DNA from 3 places in the Pseudomonas sp. NFACC43 genome. Region 3 is predicted to be linked to each of the others. Evidence: predicted binding sites of a transcription regulator. Region 3 holds the regulator's gene; each other region holds the start of a gene.
What was found. Region 3 encodes FliA, which starts transcription of late flagellar genes. Its sites were predicted from a motif close to CTAAAGTTTNNNNNNNNNNNGCCGNTAA; they were not measured.
Positions count from the first base shown of each region.

Region 1: the regulator FliA is predicted to act here: its motif matches at 1,116-1,143, upstream of BT179_RS11955 (methyl-accepting chemotaxis protein).
Region 2: the regulator FliA is predicted to act here: its motif matches at 1,138-1,165, upstream of motA (flagellar motor stator protein MotA).

Region 1 covers NZ_FPKK01000005.1:359,220-361,490, reverse strand. The annotation lists gene BT179_RS11955 (methyl-accepting chemotaxis protein) at 1-1,077, opposite strand, end outside; gene BT179_RS11950 (TonB-dependent siderophore receptor) at 1,292-2,271, shown strand, end outside.
Region 2 covers NZ_FPKK01000009.1:169,267-171,537, reverse strand. The annotation lists gene BT179_RS17250 (HDOD domain-containing protein) at 1-1,079, opposite strand, end outside; gene motA (flagellar motor stator protein MotA) at 1,234-2,085, shown strand; gene motB (flagellar motor protein MotB) at 2,250-2,271, shown strand, end outside.
Region 3 covers NZ_FPKK01000001.1:829,130-831,400, reverse strand. The annotation lists gene fleN (flagellar synthesis regulator FleN) at 100-930, shown strand; gene fliA (RNA polymerase sigma factor FliA) at 927-1,670, shown strand; gene BT179_RS03585 (chemotaxis response regulator CheY) at 1,837-2,208, shown strand; gene BT179_RS03580 (protein phosphatase CheZ) at 2,227-2,271, shown strand, end outside.

The DNA of each region.
Region 1 (2,271 bases), on a different contig from region 3:
CTCGAAGTCGCCGATCATGCTTTCGAAATGGCCGGAGGCGCGCTCCACGACTTTCTGGGTTTCCCGGGCGCTGTGGCTGATCTGGGTGGTCTGTTGATGGGTGGAGCTGACTTCTTCCAGCATGGCGTCGATGTTGCGGGAGATATCGTCGGTGGCCCGGCTGACGTTCTGCGCCAGGGTCCGCACCTCATCGGCCACCACGGCGAAGCCTCGGCCGCTTTCGCCGGCCCGGGCGGCTTCGATGGCGGCGTTGAGCGCCAGCAGATTGGTCTGGGCGGAGATCTGCTGGATCAACCCGACGATGGACTTGATGCTCGAGGAGCGCTGGTTCAAGGCGTTCACCAGCGTGGCGAACTCGTTGAGGCTGCTGGAGATTTCGCTGATGTTGCCGGTCACTTCGAGCAACTCGGCGTAGGAGTCGCGGGCCATGCTCAGGTTCTGGGCGGTGGTGCTGGAGATGCCCTGGGTCTGGCGCGAGACTTCCTCGATGCGGCCAACGGCGCTGTTGCTCTGGTCCATCACTTCCTTGGCGAAGCGTGCCTGGTGGGTAGCGCTGTCACTGGAATCGCTGATGTTCTTGAGCGAACGCGCCGATTCCACGGCGATGTGTACGGTCAGGGCCTGGACGTTGCTGATGATTTCCCGCTGCTTGGCCAGGAAACGGTTGCACGTGCCTGCCAGTACGCGGATTTCGTCGTGGGTCACCAGGGGCAAGTCCTTGGACAGGTCGCCTTCGCCGTTGGCGATTTCCTCCAGGGCCTTGGTCATGGCTGTGACCGGGCGCACGATGAGATGGCGGAAGTACCAGACCATGAAGCTGATCATGCCCGCCGTCAGTAACGTACCGAACAGCAGCGCGTGGGTCAGGCTGTCGAGTCGCCCCTCGATCTGCCCCAGCAAGGCGGCGTCCAATTGGGCATTGCGCAACTGCAGCACGATGTCCGCACGGGCGCTGAGGGCGACCCAGTACAGCAACCCGCTGACCACGACCAGTAGAAAAAGGCTCGACAGCTTTTTAGTGAGGGTATCGAAAAAACGCATTTCGATAGACTCGTACAAGTCCTTTAACGTCTGCATACCGTCGCTCCTGGGCGGAAAAATCTTTTAATGGAATACATTCGACCGAAAGCGCCAAAGCTTTAGGCGGGGAAGGGCTATTTGATATCACTCTGCAAAAGTCGGCCCGATTCATAGGGTTGGAAGGCGATGGGTTTGATGGAAAAGATTTACTGGGAATTATTCTCAAAGTATATTCGCTCTCATTAACGTTCCCTCCCATGAGTGCCCTTTCTTGAAGCGTTCCATCCCTTTCGCTAACCGCAGCGCATTCTTCAAGCGTGTGCTGCCCACGCTGTCCTGCTGCCTCATCGCCAGCCCCTTGTGGGCGCAGGATTCCCTTGAGCTGCCCACCACGGATATCCAGGGCACCCGCATCACTCAGGAGGAGGGTTACACGGCATCGCAAGCCAGCACGGCGAGCAAGAGCGATGTACCGATCAAGGAAGAGGCGCAGTCCATCAATGTCGTCACCCAGCAGACCCTGGATGACTATCAGGTGCGCTCGCTGAACGATGCGATGAAATTCGTCAGCGGTGTCAGCCAGGGCAACACCCTGGGCGGCTCGCGGGACTCACTGGTCAAGCGCGGCTTTGGTACCAACGACGATGGCTCGATCCTGCGCGATGGCGTGCGCTCGAACCTGGGGCACAATTTCAGCGCCACCACCGAGCGGGTCGAGGTGCTCAAGGGGCCGGCCTCGTTGCTGTATGGCGCGCTGGAGCCGGGCGGCCTGATCAACGTGATCAGCAAGAAGCCCGAATATACCCAGGGCACCACGCTGAGCGGCTCGGCCTACAGCGAAGGTGGCGGCACCATGGCCCTGGACACCACCGGACCGCTGGGCGATACCGGGTTGGCGTATCGCTTGATCGCCGAGCGCGGCCATGAAGATTACTGGCGCAACTATGGGGTCAACGAGAGCACGCTGGTGGCGCCATCCCTGGCTTGGACGGGGGAGCGTGCTTCGTTGAACCTCAGTTATGAGTACAACGAATACTCCAGTCCGTTTGACCGGGGTACGGTGTTCAGGAACGGGCACCCGGCGGACATCGACTACGACAAGCGCCTCGATGAGCCTTGGGCCAAGAGCGTGGGGATTCGCGAAACGGCGACGGCGCGGTTCGAGTATGAGTTGAGCGACGCGTGGAAAACGCGGGTTACCTATGGTTGGAACAATGATCGGTACAGTCTTTCGATTGCGCAGCCGAGTCT
Region 2 (2,271 bases), on a different contig from region 3:
ACCAGCAAGGCGGCGCACTGCTTGCGCCACTGGGTCAGGTCGATGGTGCTGGGTGGCGTTGCGGATGCTCGCCCGGAGGGGATGCGGCGACTGCCCGGGGGCCAGACCAGGGCCACGGCCGGGTGCCAGAGGTCCGGCATGCTGTTCTGGCGAGCGCTGTTGGCGGCTTGTTGGTGAAGTTGCTGCTGGATCTCTTCCACGGGCATCTGCAGGTACAGGCTCGTGAGGTACTGCCAGCGTGCGCTGTGGGGAGCGTCCCAGGCATGGTGCGCTGAAACCGCCAGGCCGTTGGCCAGCAGCACGGTGTTGGCCGGTTGGTTCAGCCAGCGCCGCAGGGTCGGGTCATCGTCCAGGCGGTTCTGTTGGCGCAGCGGATGTTCGCTGTCTCGGGCGATGCGCAGGACTTTCGCCAGTTCGCGACGTTCATTGAGCAACAGTCGGTAACCCTGCGCCACCCAGACCGGCAGGCGCCAGGTCTCCACCAGGGCCAGGCAGATGCTCAGCAGGCCGACGCCGAACAATTCGTGCTCCACCTTGCTGGCCTGCTGGCCTTGATGGAGGACCCGCAGCTCCCATTCCCCCAGCAGGCGCGGATGCGTCAGCGCCATGGGCCAGAGCGGCGAGAGAAACAGCAGGCTGCCCCAGTGAATGTCCTGCCACAGCCGCGCCAGGCGGCTGGCGAAAAAACCATTGGCCTGTTGCGTGGCATGCTGGCTGATCAATTGCAGCTGGCGCAGGGCAACGGGTATCTGTTGCTCCGGCAGCGAGGGCAGGCGTGCCAGCAGTTCCTCGGTGCGCTTGAGGCCGAGACGGTTGATGGCCACTTCGAGATTTTCCGCGGGCTCGGCGAGGTTGCCCCGGGTGTGATGATTGGCTTCCCGGATGACGCTCAGGGCCAGGGCGGGGCTGTCCTGCATCAGCTCGGCGATATCGCGCAACGAGCGATTGCTGTCGGCGATGGCCTTGCAGACCAGGTCGTGACTGGCCTGCGGCACCGGCAGATGGACGCCCTCGAGCAGCTTTACCCAGCCTTCGAGGGTGGTCGGTCGTGGAGTTGGAACCTTCGTTTCGTTAGCCATGGCTGGGGGTGATCATCGCATGCTGCAACGTGGCAAATTGGCTTTTCGCCAGAACTGGCTATAGTCTGGCGCAGTTTTGCCGATAAGGAGAAGAAGAGATTTTCCAGCTTCCGAATATGACCTTGAACCCGACTTAAATAAGTACTTTCTATCTATGGCTAAAATTATCGGCATCATAGTCGTGTTCGCGAGCGTGCTCGGCGGATACGTGCTCTCCCATGGCAAGATCGCCGCCCTGGTCCAGCCCTTCGAGGTGCTGATCATCGGTGGTGCGGCCCTTGGCGCTTTCCTGCAGGCCAACCCTGGCTACATGACCATGCACGTGCTCAAGAAATCCCTGAGCATGTTCGGTTCGCGCTTCAGCCACACGTTCTACCTGGAAGTGCTGGGGCTGATCTACGAGATCCTCAACAAGAGCCGGCGTGAAGGCATGATGGCGATCGAAGGCGACATCGAAGACGCCGCCGCCAGCCCGATCTTCGCCAAGTATCCCGCCGTGCTCAAGGACGCCCGGATGACGGCGTTCATCTGTGACTACCTGCGCATCATGTCGTCCGGCAACATGGCTCCCCATGAGCTGGAAGGCTTGTTCGACATGGAACTGTACAGCCTCAAGGAAGACCTGGAGCACCCGTCCCACGCCGTCAACGGTATCGCCGACGGTATGCCCGGCTTCGGTATCGTCGCCGCGGTGTTGGGTATCGTGGTGACCATGGCTTCCCTGGGCGATGGCGACCAGAAGTCCATCGGCCTGCACGTGGGTGCGGCCCTGGTGGGTACCTTCTTCGGTATTTTGGCCGCGTACGGTTTCTTCGGCCCGCTGGCCCATTCCCTGGCCCATGATGCCAAGGAAGAGCTCAACGTCTACGAAGCCATCAAGGCGTCCCTGGTGGCCTCGGCCTCGGGTATGCCGCCATCGCTGGCGGTCGAGTTCGGTCGCAAGGTTCTCTACCCGGCGCACCGTCCAAGCTTCGCCGAGCTGGAACAAGCGGTTCGCGGTCGCTAGTGCTTTGCTTTGCAAATACGTTCCTTTTTTGGCCAGTGACTGTTGCTGCCAGACAAGGCGCCGCGACGAGTCATAGCCCGCTATGGCGAGGAGCGGCAACGCAGTATGGCAGCAACAGGCACCGTCAGAACGGAACAGTATTTGTGAAGCAGAGCACTTAGGTCATGGAAAATAATCAGCCGATTA
Region 3 (2,271 bases):
TTTTTGTACCTACATCGATGGTCTGCCATGCAATGTTCAGTATGAACGCGCAGCCAGTAATGTGGCCTCCGTCTAAGTAAGACAAGGTAAAGAACGAACATGGGCAGCATGCATCCCGTACAGGTGATCGCGGTGACCGGCGGCAAAGGTGGCGTCGGCAAGACTAACGTGTCAGTGAACTTGTCCCTGGCTCTGGCAGAGCTTGGCCGACGGGTCATGCTGCTGGACGCCGACCTGGGCCTGGCGAACGTCGACGTGCTGCTGGGGCTTACCCCCAAGCGCACCCTGGCGGACGTCATCGAAGGTCGCTGCGAATTGCGCGACGTGCTGCTGCAAGGGCCCGGCGGGATTCGCATCGTGCCGGCCGCCTCCGGCACCCAGAGCATGGTTCATCTGACCCCGGCCCAGCACGCCGGCCTGATCCAGGCATTCAGCGACATTGGCGATAACCTCGATGTGCTGGTGATCGATACCGCGGCCGGTATCGGTGACTCGGTCGTCAGTTTCGTACGCGCCGCCCAGGAGGTGTTGCTGGTGGTCTGCGACGAACCGACGTCCATCACCGACGCCTATGCCCTGATCAAGCTACTGAACCGCGACTATGGCATGAACCGCTTCCGCGTCCTGGCCAACATGGCCCAGAGCCCACAGGAGGGACGCAACCTGTTCGCCAAGTTGACCAAGGTCACGGATCGCTTCCTGGACGTTGCGCTTCAATACGTGGGGGCCGTGCCCTACGACGAAAGCGTACGCAAGGCCGTCCAGAAGCAACGTGCCGTCTATGAAGCCTTTCCACGTTCCAAATGCGCGCTGGCGTTCAAGGCGATCGCCCAGAAGGTCGATACCTGGCCACTGCCGGCCAACCCACGCGGGCATCTGGAATTTTTCGTCGAGCGTCTCGTGCAACAAACAGCAGGGCCCGTGTTATGACAGCCAGCGGTTACAACCATCTCTACAAGAAATCGGCACGGGACGCCCAATACGAATTGATCGAGCGTTACGCGCCCCTGGTCAAGCGCATTGCCTATCACTTGCTGGCGCGCCTGCCGGCCAGTGTCCAGGTCGAAGACCTGATCCAGGCAGGCATGATCGGCCTGCTCGAAGTGGCGAACAAATACGACGCCAGCAAGGGTGCCAGTTTCGAGACCTATGCCGGTATCCGCATTCGTGGCGCGATGCTCGATGAGGTCCGCAAGGGCGATTGGGCACCGCGTTCGGTACACCGTAATACCCGAATGGTCAGTGACGCGATTCGCGCCATCGAATCTAAAACCGGACGTGACGCTAAAGATCACGAGGTTGCGGCCGAACTCCAGTTGAGTCTCGACGATTATTACGGGATTTTGAACGATACCCTGGGCAGCCGCCTGTTCAGTTTCGACGACCTGTTGCAGGACGGCGAGCACGAAGGGCTGCATGAGGATGGCGCAAGTGCCTATATGGAGCCGTCGCGTGACCTGGAAGATGAACGTTTCCAGAGTGCGTTGGCGGATGCGATTGCCAATTTGCCGGAGCGTGAGCGACTGGTCTTGGCGCTGTACTACGACGAAGAGCTGAACCTCAAGGAAATCGGTGAGGTCCTGGGGGTCAGCGAATCGCGGGTCAGCCAGTTACACAGCCAGTGCGCGGCCCGTTTGCGGGGGCGTTTGGGGGAGTGGCGAGCGCGCTGACAGCGGGCAGGGGAGCGCAGCGGACGAGGTTGGCGGGGCAAGTTCCCATCAGTCGCCGTACGGTGCGCACCGGACCGTTGTCGAGTGTTGTGCCGGATTGATTGAAATGGCGCGTTCAGGTGCTGGACACGTTTAAGACTGCTTGGAGGTCGAATTGGACAAGAACATGAAAATCCTCATCGTTGACGATTTTTCAACGATGCGGCGGATCATTAAGAACCTGTTGCGTGACCTTGGGTTCACCAACACGGTTGAGGCCGACGATGGCACCACCGCCATCCCGGTCCTCAACAGCGGGAGCATCGACTTTCTGGTGACTGACTGGAACATGCCCGGCATGACCGGTATCGACTTGCTGCGTCATGTACGCGCCGATGAAAAACTCAAGCACCTTCCCGTGCTGATGGTCACCGCCGAAGCCAAGCGCGAGCAGATCATCGAAGCGGCCCAGGCCGGTGTGAACGGCTATGTGGTCAAACCCTTCACGGCCCAGGCGTTGAAAGAGAAGATCGAGAAAATCTTCGAACGCATCGGTTAATGGCGCCACGGGGGAGCTATGGAGCATAACGAATCTTCAATGGGCGATTTCGAATCGACCCTG